2 linked regions of the Actinospica robiniae DSM 44927 genome follow. The protein of the gene in region 1 interacts with the protein of each later gene in a pairwise test. Links are inferred from orthologs where the notes say so. Each region holds a gene or a part of one and is shown on either strand. Other genes may lie near its edges.

Region 1 (7,696 bases):
CGGCGCGCCGATCGACCTGGTCGCCGCCCGCGCGTACGCCGCGGTCGAGCAGACCACGGTGATCACCGTGGCCAAGGAGACCGTGCTGACCGAGCCGCTGCGGGTGGACGTGCACGGCGAGGGCGGCACCGCGTACGCGCACCTGGTCTTCGACGTCAAGCCGTTCGCCGAGGCCGTGATCGTGCTGGTGCACACCGGCACCGGCGCCCGCGCCGCGAACGTGGACCTCATCGCCGGCGACGGCGCGAACGTGACCTTCGTCTCGGTGCAGGACTGGGACCGCGACGCGATCCACCTGGCCCAGCAGAACACGCTGGTCGGCCGGGACGCCACCGTGAAGTCGGTGAACGTCACCTTCGGCGGCGACCTGGTCCGGATCACCCCGAACGTGCGCTACAGCGCTCCCGGCGGCGACGTCGAGCTGCTCGGCCTGTACTTCGCCGACGACGGCCAGCACCTCGAGCACCGGCTCTTCGTCGACCACTCGGTGCCCAACTGCCGCTCGCACGTGACCTACAAGGGCGCGCTGCAGGGCGAGCAGGCGCACACGGTGTGGGTCGGGGACGTGCTGATCCGCGCGAACGCCGAGGGCACCGACACCTACGAGCTCAACCGGAACCTGCTGCTGACCGACGGCGCCCGCGCCGACTCCGTGCCGAACCTCGAGATCGAGACCGGCGAGATCGTCGGGGCCGGCCACGCCTCGGCCACCGGCCGGTTCGACGACGAGCAGCTCTTCTACCTCCAGGCCCGCGGCATCCGCGAGGACGAGGCCCGCCGCCTGGTCGTGCGCGGCTTCTTCGCCGACGTCGTGCGCCGGATCGGCGTCCCGGACCTCGAAGAGCGGCTGATGGCCAAGGTCGAGCAGGAGCTGGCCCGATGAGCCGTCAGCCCGAGTGGCACGCCGTCGGCGCGCTCGCCGACTTCGAAGAGGACAAGCCGGAACGCTGCGAGGTCGAGGACGTCGCCGTGATGGTGGTGCGCACCTCCGGGGGTGAGGTGCACGCGCTCTTCGACACCTGCTCGCACGCCGAGGTGCCGCTGTCCGAGGGCGAGATCGTCGACGGCGAGATCGAGTGCTGGCTGCACGGCTCGACCTTCAACCTGAGCACCGGCAAGCCGTCCTGCCTTCCGGCCGTGGACCCGGTGCCCGTCTACCCGACCAAGATCGAAGGCGATGTCGTCTACGTCGCCACGAATGTGGAGCTCTAACCCATGGCTACTCTGGAAATCCGCGACCTGCACGTCTCCGTCGACGCCGAGGGTGAGCCCAAGGAGATCCTCAAGGGCGTCGACCTGACGGTCCGCCAGGGCGAGACCCACGCGATCATGGGCCCCAACGGCTCCGGCAAGTCGACCCTGGCCTACTCCATCGCCGGCCACCCGAAGTACACCGTGACCGGCGGCCAGGTGCTGCTCGACGGCCAGGACGTGCTCTCGATGACCGTGGACGAGCGGGCCCGGGCGGGCCTGTTCCTGGCGATGCAGTACCCGGTCGAGGTCCCCGGCGTGTCGGTGGCCAACTTCCTGCGCACCAGCGCCACCGCGATCCGGGGCGAGTCGCCCAAGCTGCGCACCTGGGTCAAGGAGGTCAACGCCGCGATGACCCAGCTGCAGATGGACCCGGCCTTCGCCGAGCGCTCGGTGAACGAGGGCTTCTCCGGCGGTGAGAAGAAGCGGCACGAGATCCTGCAGCTCGAGCTGCTCAAGCCGAAGATCGCGCTGCTCGACGAGACCGACTCCGGCCTCGACGTGGACGCGCTGCGGATCGTGTCCGAGGGCGTCAACCGGGTGCGCGAGACCGGCGACGTCGGCACGCTGCTGATCACCCACTACACCCGCATCCTCAAGTACATCCGGCCCGACTTCGTGCACGTCTTCGCGAACGGCCGGATCGTCGAGTCCGGCGGCGCGGAGCTGGCCCAGGTGCTCGAGGACGAGGGCTACGAGAAGTACACCGGTGTGGGGGCCGAGGACGACATCAAGGCGGGTGCCTGACATGACTGTGGATCTCAAGAGCCCCCCCGCGGGCGTCGTACCGCCGGGCACAGGCCTCGACCTCGAGCGGATCCGCAAGGACTTCCCGATCCTCGAGCGCAGGGTCGGCGACGACCGTCCGCTGGTCTACCTCGACTCGGCCGCGTCCTCGCAGAAGCCGCGGCAGGTCATCGACGCGATGGCGGACTACTACGCGAACCACCACGCGAACGTCCACCGCGGCGTGCACGCGCTGGCCGAGGAGGCCACCGCGCTCTACGAGGGCGCCCGGGACAAGGTCGCGGCGTTCATCAACGCGCCGGACCGCAACGAGGTGATCTTCACCAAGAACTCCTCGGAGGCGCTCAACCTGGTGGCGAGCGTGCTCGGCTGGGCCGGCGAGCCGTACGGCCTGGGCAAGGGCGACCGCGTGGTGATCACCCAGATGGAGCACCACTCGAACATCGTCCCGTGGCAGCTGACCACGCAGCGCACCGGCGCGGAGCTGGCCTGGCTGGGCCTGACCGACGACGGGCGGCTGGACCTGAGCAACCTCGACGAGGTCATCGACGAGCACACCAAGGTCGTCTCCGTGGTGCACGTCTCGAACATCCTCGGCACGATCAACCCGCTCGAGCGGATCGTCCGGCGCGCCCACGACGTCGGCGCCCTCGTGGTCGTCGACGCCTCGCAGTCCGCGCCGCACCTGCCGCTGGACGTGCAGGCGCTCGGGGCCGACTTCGTCGCCTTCACCGGCCACAAGATGCTCGGCCCGACCGGCATCGGCGTCCTGTGGGGCCGGGCCGAGCTGCTCAACGAGCTGCCGCCGTTCCTCGGCGGCGGCGAGATGGTCGGCGTGGTCACCATGGAGGGCTCCACCTACGCCCCGATCCCGCACAAGTACGAGGCCGGCACGATGCCGATCGCCGAGGCGGTCGGGCTGGGCGCGGCGGTGGACTACCTGACCGCCCTGGGCATGGAGAACGTCGCCCGGCACGAGCACGAGATCGTCGAGTACGCCCTCGAGCGGCTCGGCGGCGTCGAGGGCCTGCGCATCATCGGCTCGAGCGACCCGGAACATCACGGGGCCGCGATCTCGTTCATCCTCTCGGTGGAGGGACTCGGCGAGGTCCACCCGCACGACGTCGGCCAGGTGCTCGACGAGCAGGGCATCGCCGTCCGGGTCGGCCAGCACTGCGCCCGGCCGGTGTGCGTGCGCTACGGCATCCCTGCCACCACGCGCGCCTCGTTCTCGGTCTACACCACGAAGGCCGAGATCGACGCGCTGGTGGACGGGCTCGAACAGGTGAAGCGGTTCTTCGGAGCCTGAACAAGGGAGAGGAGGGTGAGGGCGTGAAGCTGGAGTCGATGTACCAGGAGATCATCCTGGACCACTACCGCAACCCGCACCACAAGGGCCTGCGCGACGATTTCGGCGCCGAGGTCCACCACATCAACCCCACCTGCGGCGACGAGGTGACGCTGCGCGTGCACCTGGACGACGGCAGCAGGGGTGGGCAGGCCGTCATCAAGGACGTCTCGTACGAGTCGCAGGGCTGCTCGATCTCGCAGGCCTCGGCCTCGGTGCTGGCCGACCTGGTGATCGGCAAGAACGTGTCCGAGGCGTTCGAGCTGCACGAGGCGTTCCTGGAGCTGATGCAGTCCAAGGGCGAGCAGGAGGGGGACGAGGACGTGCTCGAGGACGCGGTGGCTTTCGCCGGCGTCTCGAAGTTCCCGGCCCGGGTCAAGTGCGCCCTGCTGTCTTGGATGGCCCTGAAGGACGCGACCGCGCAGGCGCTGGCGCGCAGCACGAAGGAGAGTTGAGCAGTGAGCGAGCAGCAGACGCAGCAGCAGGAGCCGGCGGCCGGTGTCGCGGCCGTGGAGGACGTCGAGGAGGCCCTGCGCGACGTCGTCGACCCCGAGCTCGGCATCAACGTCGTGGACCTGGGCCTGATCTACGGCCTGACCGTGGACGAGGGCAACGTCGCGATCATCGACATGACGCTGACCTCCGCCGCGTGCCCGCTGCAGGACGTGATCGAGGATCAGATCCGCAGCGCCACAGCCGATCTGGTCACCGACTTCCGGGTGAACTGGGTGTGGATGCCGCCGTGGGGCCCGGACAAGATCACCGATGACGGCCGGGACCAGCTCCGGGCGCTCGGCTTCAACGTCTGACGCTCCGGCGTCAGACCGGGCCGGGCACCGGCCCGGTTGATCGTCGCGCGGGCAGATGGCAGGATCCTGTCATGCCCAAGCTGACCAGACCGCACGCCCGTTTCCACGCCTCCTTCCTCGCCACGCTCGCCGAGTTCCGAGCGGCGGGGCCGCTTTCCGACTGGGCCGCGCGCATCGATCACGAGGCGGTGCGCGCCCCCTCGGGATTCTCGGCGTACATCGACAGCCTGCACGCGCGGCGCACGCCCGACTCGGTCGCGGCCGAGGGGCCGGTGCCCGAGTCGAGTCTCTTCTGGTCCGAGGGCGACGAGTTCCTGGGCCGGATAGCCATCCGGCACCGGCTCAACTCCCGGCTCGAGGTCATGGGCGGCCACATCGGATACGTGATCCGGCCGGGCGCGCAGGGGCGTGGGCATGCCACGGCACTGCTGCTCGCCGCGATGCCCGTCGCCTACGCGTTGGGCGTCGACGACGCTTTGCTGACAACGGATCCCGACAATCACGCTTCGCGCCGGGTGATAGAGAAGTGCGGTGGCCGGCTCGTCGATCAGAAGCCTGGTCACTGCTACTACCGCCTGCGTACCGGTCCCGGCGCGTGATGCGGGCAGCGGCTCGCCGCCGGCTCAGCGACGGAAGGTCCGGCGGTAGGCCGAGGGCGCGGTGCCGACCGCGCGGGTGAAGTGGTGGCGGAACGTGGCCGAATCGGCGAAGCCGACGGCGGCGCCCACCTGCTCGATCGGCGCGTCGCCGGTCTCCAGCATCGCCCGGGCCGCCGCAAGGCGCTGATTCACCAGCCAGCGCAGCGGCGAAGTGCCGGTGGCGCGGGCGAAATGGCGGATGTAGCTGCGCGACGACATGCGCGCGACCTCGGCCATCTGCGCCACCGAGATCGGGTGCGCGAGGTTCTCCATGGCCCAGTCCAGCGACCGCGCGACCCCGTCGTCTTCCGGCACCGGCCGTACGGCCGCCTCGATGAACTGCGCCTGTCCGCCTTCTCGGTGCGGCGGCAGCACGAGCCGCCGGGCCACCGAGTTGGCCACGGCCGAACCGTGGTCCTGGCGGACGAGATGCAGGCAGAGGTCCAGCCCCGCCGCGCTGCCGGCGCTCGTCAGCACCCTGCCTTCGTCGAGGTACAGCACGTCCGGGTCCAGATGCACCTTCGGGTACCGCGCCGCGAATATCCCGGCGTAGCGCCAGTGAGTGGTCGCGCGCAGCCCGTCGAGCAAGCCCGCCTCGGCCAGGGCGAAGGCGCCCGAGCAGATGGACACCACCCGCGCACCTCGTTCGTGCGCCTCCCGCAGCGCGTCGACGAGCGCCTTCGAGATCTCGCCGCGCACGTTCGGAACAGCGGTGACGATCACCGTGTCGGCGGCCGCGAACTGCGTCATGTCGTGCTCTGCGAGCAGGCCGAACCCGCCCATCGCCCGCATCATGCCGGTCGTCTCGGCGCACGCCTCGAAGGTGTACCAAGGCACGTCGAGCTCCGGTCTCGGCAGGGCGAAGACCTCGGTCACGCAGCCGACCTCGAACACGGATATCCCGTCGAAGAGGTAGACGGCGACGGTCGGACCCGTCGCTTCCGGACGCAGGCGCGGCGTTTCGAGCAGCATGGCGTGATCTTAGCGAACCCTGTCGTTCGCGCCACTGTCGCGGGGAAGGGAGCTCCCGGCATGCTGAGCTCATGACGACGACGATGGAAACGCAGGCGGACACCATGGCGGATATGCGCAACGCGGCGGCGGTCGCGCACTTCGCGGCCAAGCTGGAGTTCGAGACCGACGTCTCGGACGTGCACGCGGAGCTCGCGGACGTTCAGGCCGGTGCCCTCCCCGGGTTCGTGCTGATCGACACCCGGTCCGAGCAGGCCTGGAACCAGGGGCGGATCCCGGGCGCGGTGCATCTGCCCACCGGGCGGATCGCGGCGGAGGCGGCCGCGCTGATCCCGGCGGGCACGCCGGTGGTGACCTACTGCTGGGGTCCGGGGTGCAACGGCTCGACGCGCGCGGCGCTGGAGTTCGCCCGGCTCGGCTACCCGGTCAAGGAGATGATCGGCGGGTTCGAGTACTGGGTGCGCGAGGGCTTCGCGTACGACACGGCGTGGGGACGGCGCGAGCCGGCGGTGGACCCGCTCACGGCGCCCGCCGACGGCACGGCCTGCGCGTGCTGACGGGTCCCGGAGCTCAGGCGGCCGGCCTGCGCCGCACGTCGGTCGGGAGCGGATGGTCGGGCTCGAGGCCGGGCAGGCCGTCGATGCTCTTGTCGTTCACCTCCGCCACCCGCCGCGCCCACTCCGGCGCCGTGCGGCGCTCGTGGTAGGTGTCCAGCACCGGGCGCTCGCTCTGGATCTCCATGTACGGCACCGCGTATCCGCAGGAGGTCTGCGTGCTCTCCACGTCCACCACCACGATGCCGCGCGGGCTCGGGTGGGCGAGGTTGAACTGCGGGGCCAGCCGCTCGAACTCCGGGTCGTCCGGCCGCAGGTACCGGCCCTTGCCGTAGAGCCGGACGATGTTGGACTCGCGGCCGAACGAGCAGAACATGATCGTGATCCGCGGGTTGTCGCCGAGGTGCGCCTTCGTCTCGATGCCGCTGCCGAACAGCTCCAGGTAGGCGAAGGTGTGCTCGTCGATGACCTTGAACGTGTCTTTATATCCTTTTGGTGACACATTGACCCGCCCGTCGCCCAGCGGCGCGGTGGCGACGAAGAACATGTGCTGCTTGTCGATGAACGTTCTGATCTTCGGGGTGATGTCGTCGAAGCGCTCGGCCACGGCTGTCGCGTCCTCCCAGTCCTCCCGGCCCACGGACTCCCGGCCCGTTACGGGATCTCGGTCGGCCTGACCATGATCTCATTGACGTTCACGTGGCGCGGCCGCGTCACCATGTAGCCGATCGCGTCCGCGATGTCCTGCGGAGCGAGCACGTCGAACCCCTCCTGCCGGCCGAGGATCGTGCTCCGGATCTCCGGGCGGTTGGAGTCCGGCAGTTCGGTGCGCACGGCGCCGGGCTCGATCACGCTCACGCGCACGTGCCGGCCGGCCAGTTCCTGGCGCATCGACTCGCTCAGCCCCACGACGCCCCACTTCGTCGCGTTGTAGACCTGGCTGCCGGAGCGGGTGGTGCGGCCGCCGATGGAGCTGAGGTTGACCAGGTCCGCCACCCGGCGCGGCTCCTGCTCGGCGGCCTCGAGCAGGTGCGGGAGCGCGGCTTGGGTGCAGTACAGCAGGCCCATGAGATTCACGTCGACCATCCGCCGCCAGTCCGCCGTACTCGCGGTGGTGGTGGGGCCGAGCAGCATGACGCCGGCGTTGTTCACCAGGATGTCCAGCCGGCCGAAGTGCTCCACCGTCCGCCCGACCGCGTCCACCGCGGCCGGCTCCCCGGTCACGTCGGCCTCGATCGCGAGCGCCTCGCCCCCGCCCGCGCCGATCTTGGCCACGAGGTCGGCCAGCCGGTCCCCGCGCCGCGCCACCACGGCCACCCGCGCGCCCTGCTCGGCCAGCGCGAGCGCGGTGGCCTCCCCGATTCCGCTGGAAGCGCC
Region 2 (5,276 bases), 850 kb from region 1 along the record:
CCGAGGGCAAGGAGGTGGCCGGCCGGCTGGCGATCAAGACCGGCTCCGGCGTGCTCACCGACGCCGTGGACCTCACCGTCGCCGACGGCGTGTTCGTGGCCGAGCAGTCGATCTTCGGCGGCTCCTCGATCGTGCACGCCTCGGTCACCGAGGGCACCCCGATCATCGCCATGCGGCCGAACGCCACGCCGCCCGCCCCCGAAGCGGCCGCGGCCGAACGGGTGGACGTGGAGGTGACCCTGACCGAGTCGGCCAAGCTGGCCCGGGTGGTGGAGAAGGTCACCGTGGCCAAGGGCGACCGGCCCGAGCTGACCGAGGCCGCGATCGTGGTCTCCGGCGGCCGCGGCGTCGGCTCGGCCGAGAAGTTCTCCGTCATCGAGGCCCTCGCCGACCAGCTCGGCGCCGCCGTCGGCGCCTCGCGCGCGGCGGTGGACTCCGGCTGGTACCCGCACCAGTCGCAGGTCGGCCAGACCGGCAAGACCGTCTCCCCGCAGCTCTACCTCGCCTGCGGCATCTCCGGCGCGATCCAGCACCGGGCCGGCATGCAGACCTCGAAGACGATCGTCGCGGTCAACAAGGACCCCGAGGCCCCCATCTTCGAGCTGGTGGACTACGGCGTCGTGGGCGACCTGTTCGCGGTGGTCCCGCAGGCCACCGAAGAGATCGCCAAGCGCAAGTAACGCCGCCCGGCAAACCGCCGCCCCGCCTCCGCCGACCTCGGCGGATGCGGGGCTCCGGTGTGTTCCCCCGGCGTCTAGAATCAAGCTCGCTATGACCTACCTCGACCACGCGGCGACCACGCCCATGCATCCCGACGCGATCGCGGCGGTCAACGCCCAGTTCGCGCTCGTCGGCAATGCGAACTCGCTGCACGGCCCGGGCCGCGCCGCGCGCCGGGTCGTGGAGGAGTCGCGCGAGGCGGTGGCCGCCGCGCTCGGCGCCCGGCCCAGCCATGTGGTGTTCACCGGCGGCGGCACCGAGGCCGACAACCTCGCGGTCAAGGGCCTGTACTGGGCCCGGCGCGCCGAGGACCCGCGCCGGGTGCGGATCGTGGCGGCCAGGATCGAGCACCACGCCGTCCTCGACGCCCTGTTCTGGCTCGAGCAGCACGAGGGCGCCGAGCTGGACTGGCTGCCGGTGCGCCCGGACGGCTCGGTCGCCCCGGCCGCGCTCGACGCCGCGCTGGCCGAGGACCCGCAGACCGCCGCACTGGTCACCCTGATGTGGGCGAACAACGAGGTCGGCACGGTGCTGCCGATCCGCGAACTGGCCGAGGTGGCGCACCGGCACGGCGTGCCGATCCACTCCGACGCGATCCAGGCCGCGGGCCACCTCCCGCTGGACTTCGCCGAGAGCGGGCTCGACGCGCTCAGCGTCACCGGCCACAAGCTCGGCGGCCCGCTCGGGGTGGGCGCGCTGCTGCTGGGCCGGGAGACGAAGCTGACCGCGCTGCAGCACGGCGGCGGCCAGGAGCGCGACGTGCGCTCCGGCACCCTGGACACCCCCGGCATCGCCGGCTTCGCCGCGGCCGTCACCGCTGCCCGGGCCGAGCAGCCCAAGGAGTACGTGCGGCTGTGCGCCTTGCGGGACCGGCTGATCGAGGGCGTGCTGCGCGCGGTCCCGGGCGCGGTGCTCTCCGGTCCGGCGCTGCCCGAGCCGGACGCGCGGCCCGAGCCGGAGGCCGCCGACCGGCTGCCCGGCATCGCGCACTTCTGCTTCCCCGGCTGCGAGGGCGACTCCCTGCTGCTCCTCCTCGACGCCCGCGGCATCTCCTGCTCCACCGGCTCCGCCTGCTCGGCCGGCATCGCCCAGCCCAGCCACGTCCTGCTGGCCATGGGCCGCAGCGAGGAACTGGCCCGCGGCTCGCTGCGTTTCTCGCTCGGCCGCACCTCGACCGATCAGGACGTCGACGCTCTGCTCGAGGCCCTGCCCGCGGTCGTCAGCCGGGCCCGGGCCGCCGGGCTGAGCTGAGGCGTCGCAGGGGGCGAAGGCCCGGCGTCGTTGATCACCCGATGGTGTGATCTTCAGCGGATTGCGGCACAGATAAGGCGAGACCCTCGTAGAAAGGTTCGGAAAGATGGCGAACGACGAGGAGGAATGGGACATGTACGCCCCGGTGTTGCCGGCTACGCCGCCCGATGGCTGGACGCTCGAGAACCTCCCTCCGGATCTGCCGAAGCACACCGAGCTGATCCGGGGGGCGCTCGTCATGAGCCCGCAGAAGAGCTGGCATCTGGTTATCGTCCGGATGCTCGAAGGCGAATTGCTCAAGCAGGCGCCGGATGCATACCGCGTGCTCCGGGAAATGGCCGTGCGGAAGAGTCCGCGATCCGCTCCGGAACCGGACATCTCCATCGTTCGCGCCGAGGCCTTCGACTTGGATAAGTCGGTCTATCTCCCGCAGGACATCGTTCTCGCCGCCGAGGTCGTCTCGCCTGAATCCGAGGAGCGCGACCGCGAGGACAAGCCCGCCATGTACGCGATGATGGGCATCGCCTCATTCTGGCTGATCGAGCGTGGCGAGGACGACGATCCGGTGGTGCACGAGCACCGGCTGGTCGGCGACCGGTTCGAGTGGAAGCGCGCCCACGTGGGCCGACTGGTGACCGACGTCCCGTTCGCCCTCGACATCCCCTTGCGCGTCCCGTCCCGGTAGTACGAAAAATCCCCTGTCCGGCTCACGTACCCTTGAGGTATGCGAGTACTAGCAGCGATGTCCGGCGGAGTCGACTCGGCGGTGGCGGCCGCCCGCGCGGTGGCGGCGGGGCATGAAGTGACCGGGGTGCACTTGGCGCTCTCGCGCAACCCGCAGTCCTTCCGTACCGGGGCCCGCGGCTGCTGCACCGTCGAGGATTCGCGCGACGCGCGGCGGGCCGCCGACGTGATCGGCATCCCGTTCTATGTGTGGGACATGGCCGAGCGCTTCCACGCGGACGTGGTGGACGACTTCGTCGCCGAGTACGCCGCGGGGCGCACGCCCAACCCCTGCCTGCGCTGCAACGAGAAGATCAAGTTCGCCGCGGTGCTGGACAAGGCGCAGGCGCTCGGCTTCGACGCGGTGTGCACCGGGCACTACGCGCGGATCGTGGACGGGCCGGACGGCGGGCGGGAGCTGCATCGCGCTCTGGACCCGGCCAAGGACCAGTCCTACGTCCTCGGTGTGCTCGACGCCCGGCAGCTGGCCGGCGCGCTTTTCCCGCTCGGCGACTCGCTCAAGACCGACGTGCGCGCCGAGGCGGAGCGGCTCGGGCTCGCCGTCGCGGACAAGCCGGACTCGCACGACGTCTGCTTCATCGCCGACGGCGACACCCGCGGGTTCCTGGCCGAGCGCCTCGGCACCGCGCCCGGCAAGATCGTGGACAGCTCCGGCGCCGTGGTCGGGGAGCATCAGGGGGCGTACGGGTACACCATCGGGCAGCGCAAGGGCCTGCGAATCGGGGATCCGGCCGGGGACGGGCGCCCGCGCTACGTGCTGGAGATCTCGCCGGTCGAGAACACCGTCACCGTGGGCACGGCCGAGGAGCTCGCGGTGGACGCGCTCGACGCCGGGCACGTGCGCTGGTGCGGGCCGGTCGGCCGGGACGGCTTCGACTGCCTGGTCCAGCTGCGCGCGCACGGCGAGCCGGTCGCGGCCTCGGCCCGCTACGACGCGGATGGCGGCGTGGTGATGCTGGCGTTCGCCGCGTCCGTGCGCGGCATCGCGCCGGGACAGACCGCGGTGCTCTACGACGGCAGCCGCGTCATCGGCTCGGCCACGATCACCGCGACCCGCCGGGCCGACGCGGTCGCAGGCGCCTGATTCGTCCTCACTGCTGCGGCGGAAAGGCGAAGAGCACGAACAGGACGAAGACCGCCAGGGCCAGCAGCAGGGTCAGCAGCGCGCCCGCGGCGATGCCGAAGACGGCGAGGCCGAATCCGCGCTCACCCGAACGGCGGATCTGGCGCAGCCCCAGGCCGCCGAAGACGATCGCGGCCGGCGGGCAGAGCACGAGGAGGACCAGCGACAGCAGGGAGCACACGTTGATCCTGGTGAGCCGCACGGCCGCGGCCGTCCTCGTGCTCGCGCCGGACCTGCGCGCGGCGTAGGCCAGGCCCGGCACGGTCGAGGGCGAGGCCTTCTCCGCGCGCAGCGGCTTCGGGATCGCGTCCTCGGGCTCGGGCCCGGGCCACGGCCGGGCGTCCTCGGGTTCCGGGCCGAGCGGTACGTACCACGACATCAGACGTCGAAGCGCACGTACACGCCGCGGTACTCGCGGGTGGCCAGCTCCGAGAGCATCGAGAGCCCGCGCAGCAGGCCGGCGTAGCGCTCGGCGCTCCACTCGGTGCCCCAGGTGCGCACCTGCCACAGCCGGGCCAGCTCCATCAGCCGCCGGTCCCCGCACCCGGCCAGCTGCCGGTAGAGCGGGGTGCGCACGGTCAGCACCACCTGCTCCTCAGTGCCCTGAGCCAGCGATCCCGGGGCCAGCGCGGCACATCGGCCCAGCTCCCGCGCCGGGGTCAGCAGCGCCTCGCGCACGCTCACCGGGTCGTGCCCGGTCGCCAGCGTGTCGAGTTCCAGCAGCTGGGCCGGATCGAGGTCCGCCGCGTCCACGAAGGCCAGCCGCACGCCCGCCGCCACCGCGTCACGACCGCGGCTCCAGGCGCCGACGAGCCGAGACAGTTCCGCGGCCGTGGCGGTGAAGAACATGGTCTGCACGCGGATCACCCCTCTCAACGCTAGCCGGTCGAAGTCCTCACCCGTCGGATGACAGAGTTTTGCATAGCCCGCCCTGATCCGCCGCTCTTTTCGGAGCAGATTCGCCTTAGCGGGTGTAGCGATATTCTGCAGACATGACCAACGATCACCGGGCCGCGGTCCCGGGACCAGCCGCCTCCGGCGTCGGATCGCTGCCGGGCGGTGATCTGGGAGCCGCCCTGCGCCTGGTTTTCGACGGCCTGGGTGGCGCTCCTGGCCTACCGTACCTGCCCGAGCTGCCCGCGCGGGGGGTGGGGGCGGACATGGCCGGGCGCACGGCCGCACTGCTGGTGGACCTGGCGGTGGAGCTTGCTCCGTCCGGTTGGCGGGTGGCCGACGCGGCGGGCCGCGACCACGGGCGGGCGCACAGCCATCTGCGCCGTGATCTGGACCTGCTCGAGGAGCACACCCAGGACTACACCGGCGCGCTGAAGGTGCAGGCGGTGGGGCCGTGGACGCTCGCGGCCACGATCGAGCTCAAGCACGGCGACAAGGTGCTCGCGGACCGCGGCGCCTGCCGGGACCTGGCCGAGTCGCTGGC

What was found. Proteins that work in one complex are often made in the same cells at the same time.
Region 2: the proteins of sufU (region 1) and ACTRO_RS29190 interact in binary tests that used the Escherichia coli proteins (3 or more experiments, as listed by UniProt). The link is inferred for Actinospica robiniae DSM 44927 from one-to-one orthologs.

The regions. Positions count from the first base shown.
Region 1 is NZ_KI632511.1:7,652,391-7,660,086, forward strand. The notes cover bases 2,181-5,065. They hold sufU (Fe-S cluster assembly sulfur transfer protein SufU), read left to right. Parts: upstream 2,181-3,330; coding sequence 3,331-3,801; downstream 3,802-5,065. Other genes in these bases: ACTRO_RS32975 (cysteine desulfurase), read left to right, coding at 2,181-3,307; ACTRO_RS32985 (iron-sulfur cluster assembly protein), read left to right, coding at 3,805-4,155; ACTRO_RS32990 (GNAT family N-acetyltransferase), read left to right, coding at 4,227-4,754; ACTRO_RS32995 (helix-turn-helix domain-containing protein), read right to left, coding at 4,779-5,065. Outside these bases: Fe-S cluster assembly protein SufD, read left to right, coding at 1-883; ACTRO_RS32965 (non-heme iron oxygenase ferredoxin subunit), read left to right, coding at 880-1,212; Fe-S cluster assembly ATPase SufC, read left to right, coding at 1,216-1,998; more of ACTRO_RS32975, read left to right, coding at 2,000-2,180; more of ACTRO_RS32995, read right to left, coding at 5,066-5,765; ACTRO_RS33000 (rhodanese-like domain-containing protein), read left to right, coding at 5,837-6,322; ACTRO_RS33005 (pyridoxamine 5'-phosphate oxidase family protein), read right to left, coding at 6,336-6,926; ACTRO_RS33010 (SDR family NAD(P)-dependent oxidoreductase), read right to left, coding at 6,974-7,696. UniProt on the Escherichia coli protein: A scaffold on which IscS assembles Fe-S clusters. Exists as 2 interconverting forms, a structured (S) and disordered (D) form. The D-state is the preferred substrate for IscS.
Region 2 is NZ_KI632511.1:6,805,489-6,810,764, forward strand. The notes cover bases 1-2,871. They hold ACTRO_RS29190 (cysteine desulfurase family protein), read left to right. Parts: upstream 1-771; coding sequence 772-1,971; downstream 1,972-2,871. Other genes in these bases: ACTRO_RS29185 (electron transfer flavoprotein subunit alpha/FixB family protein), read left to right, coding at 1-680; ACTRO_RS29195 (Uma2 family endonuclease), read left to right, coding at 2,078-2,656; mnmA (tRNA 2-thiouridine(34) synthase MnmA), read left to right, coding at 2,696-2,871. Also shown: more of mnmA, read left to right, coding at 2,872-3,799; ACTRO_RS46160 (DUF4190 domain-containing protein), read right to left, coding at 3,807-4,217; ACTRO_RS29210 (hypothetical protein), read right to left, coding at 4,217-4,705; ACTRO_RS29215 (methionine synthase), read left to right, coding at 4,831-5,276. UniProt on the Escherichia coli protein: Master enzyme that delivers sulfur to a number of partners involved in Fe-S cluster assembly, tRNA modification or cofactor biosynthesis. Catalyzes the removal of elemental sulfur from cysteine to produce alanine.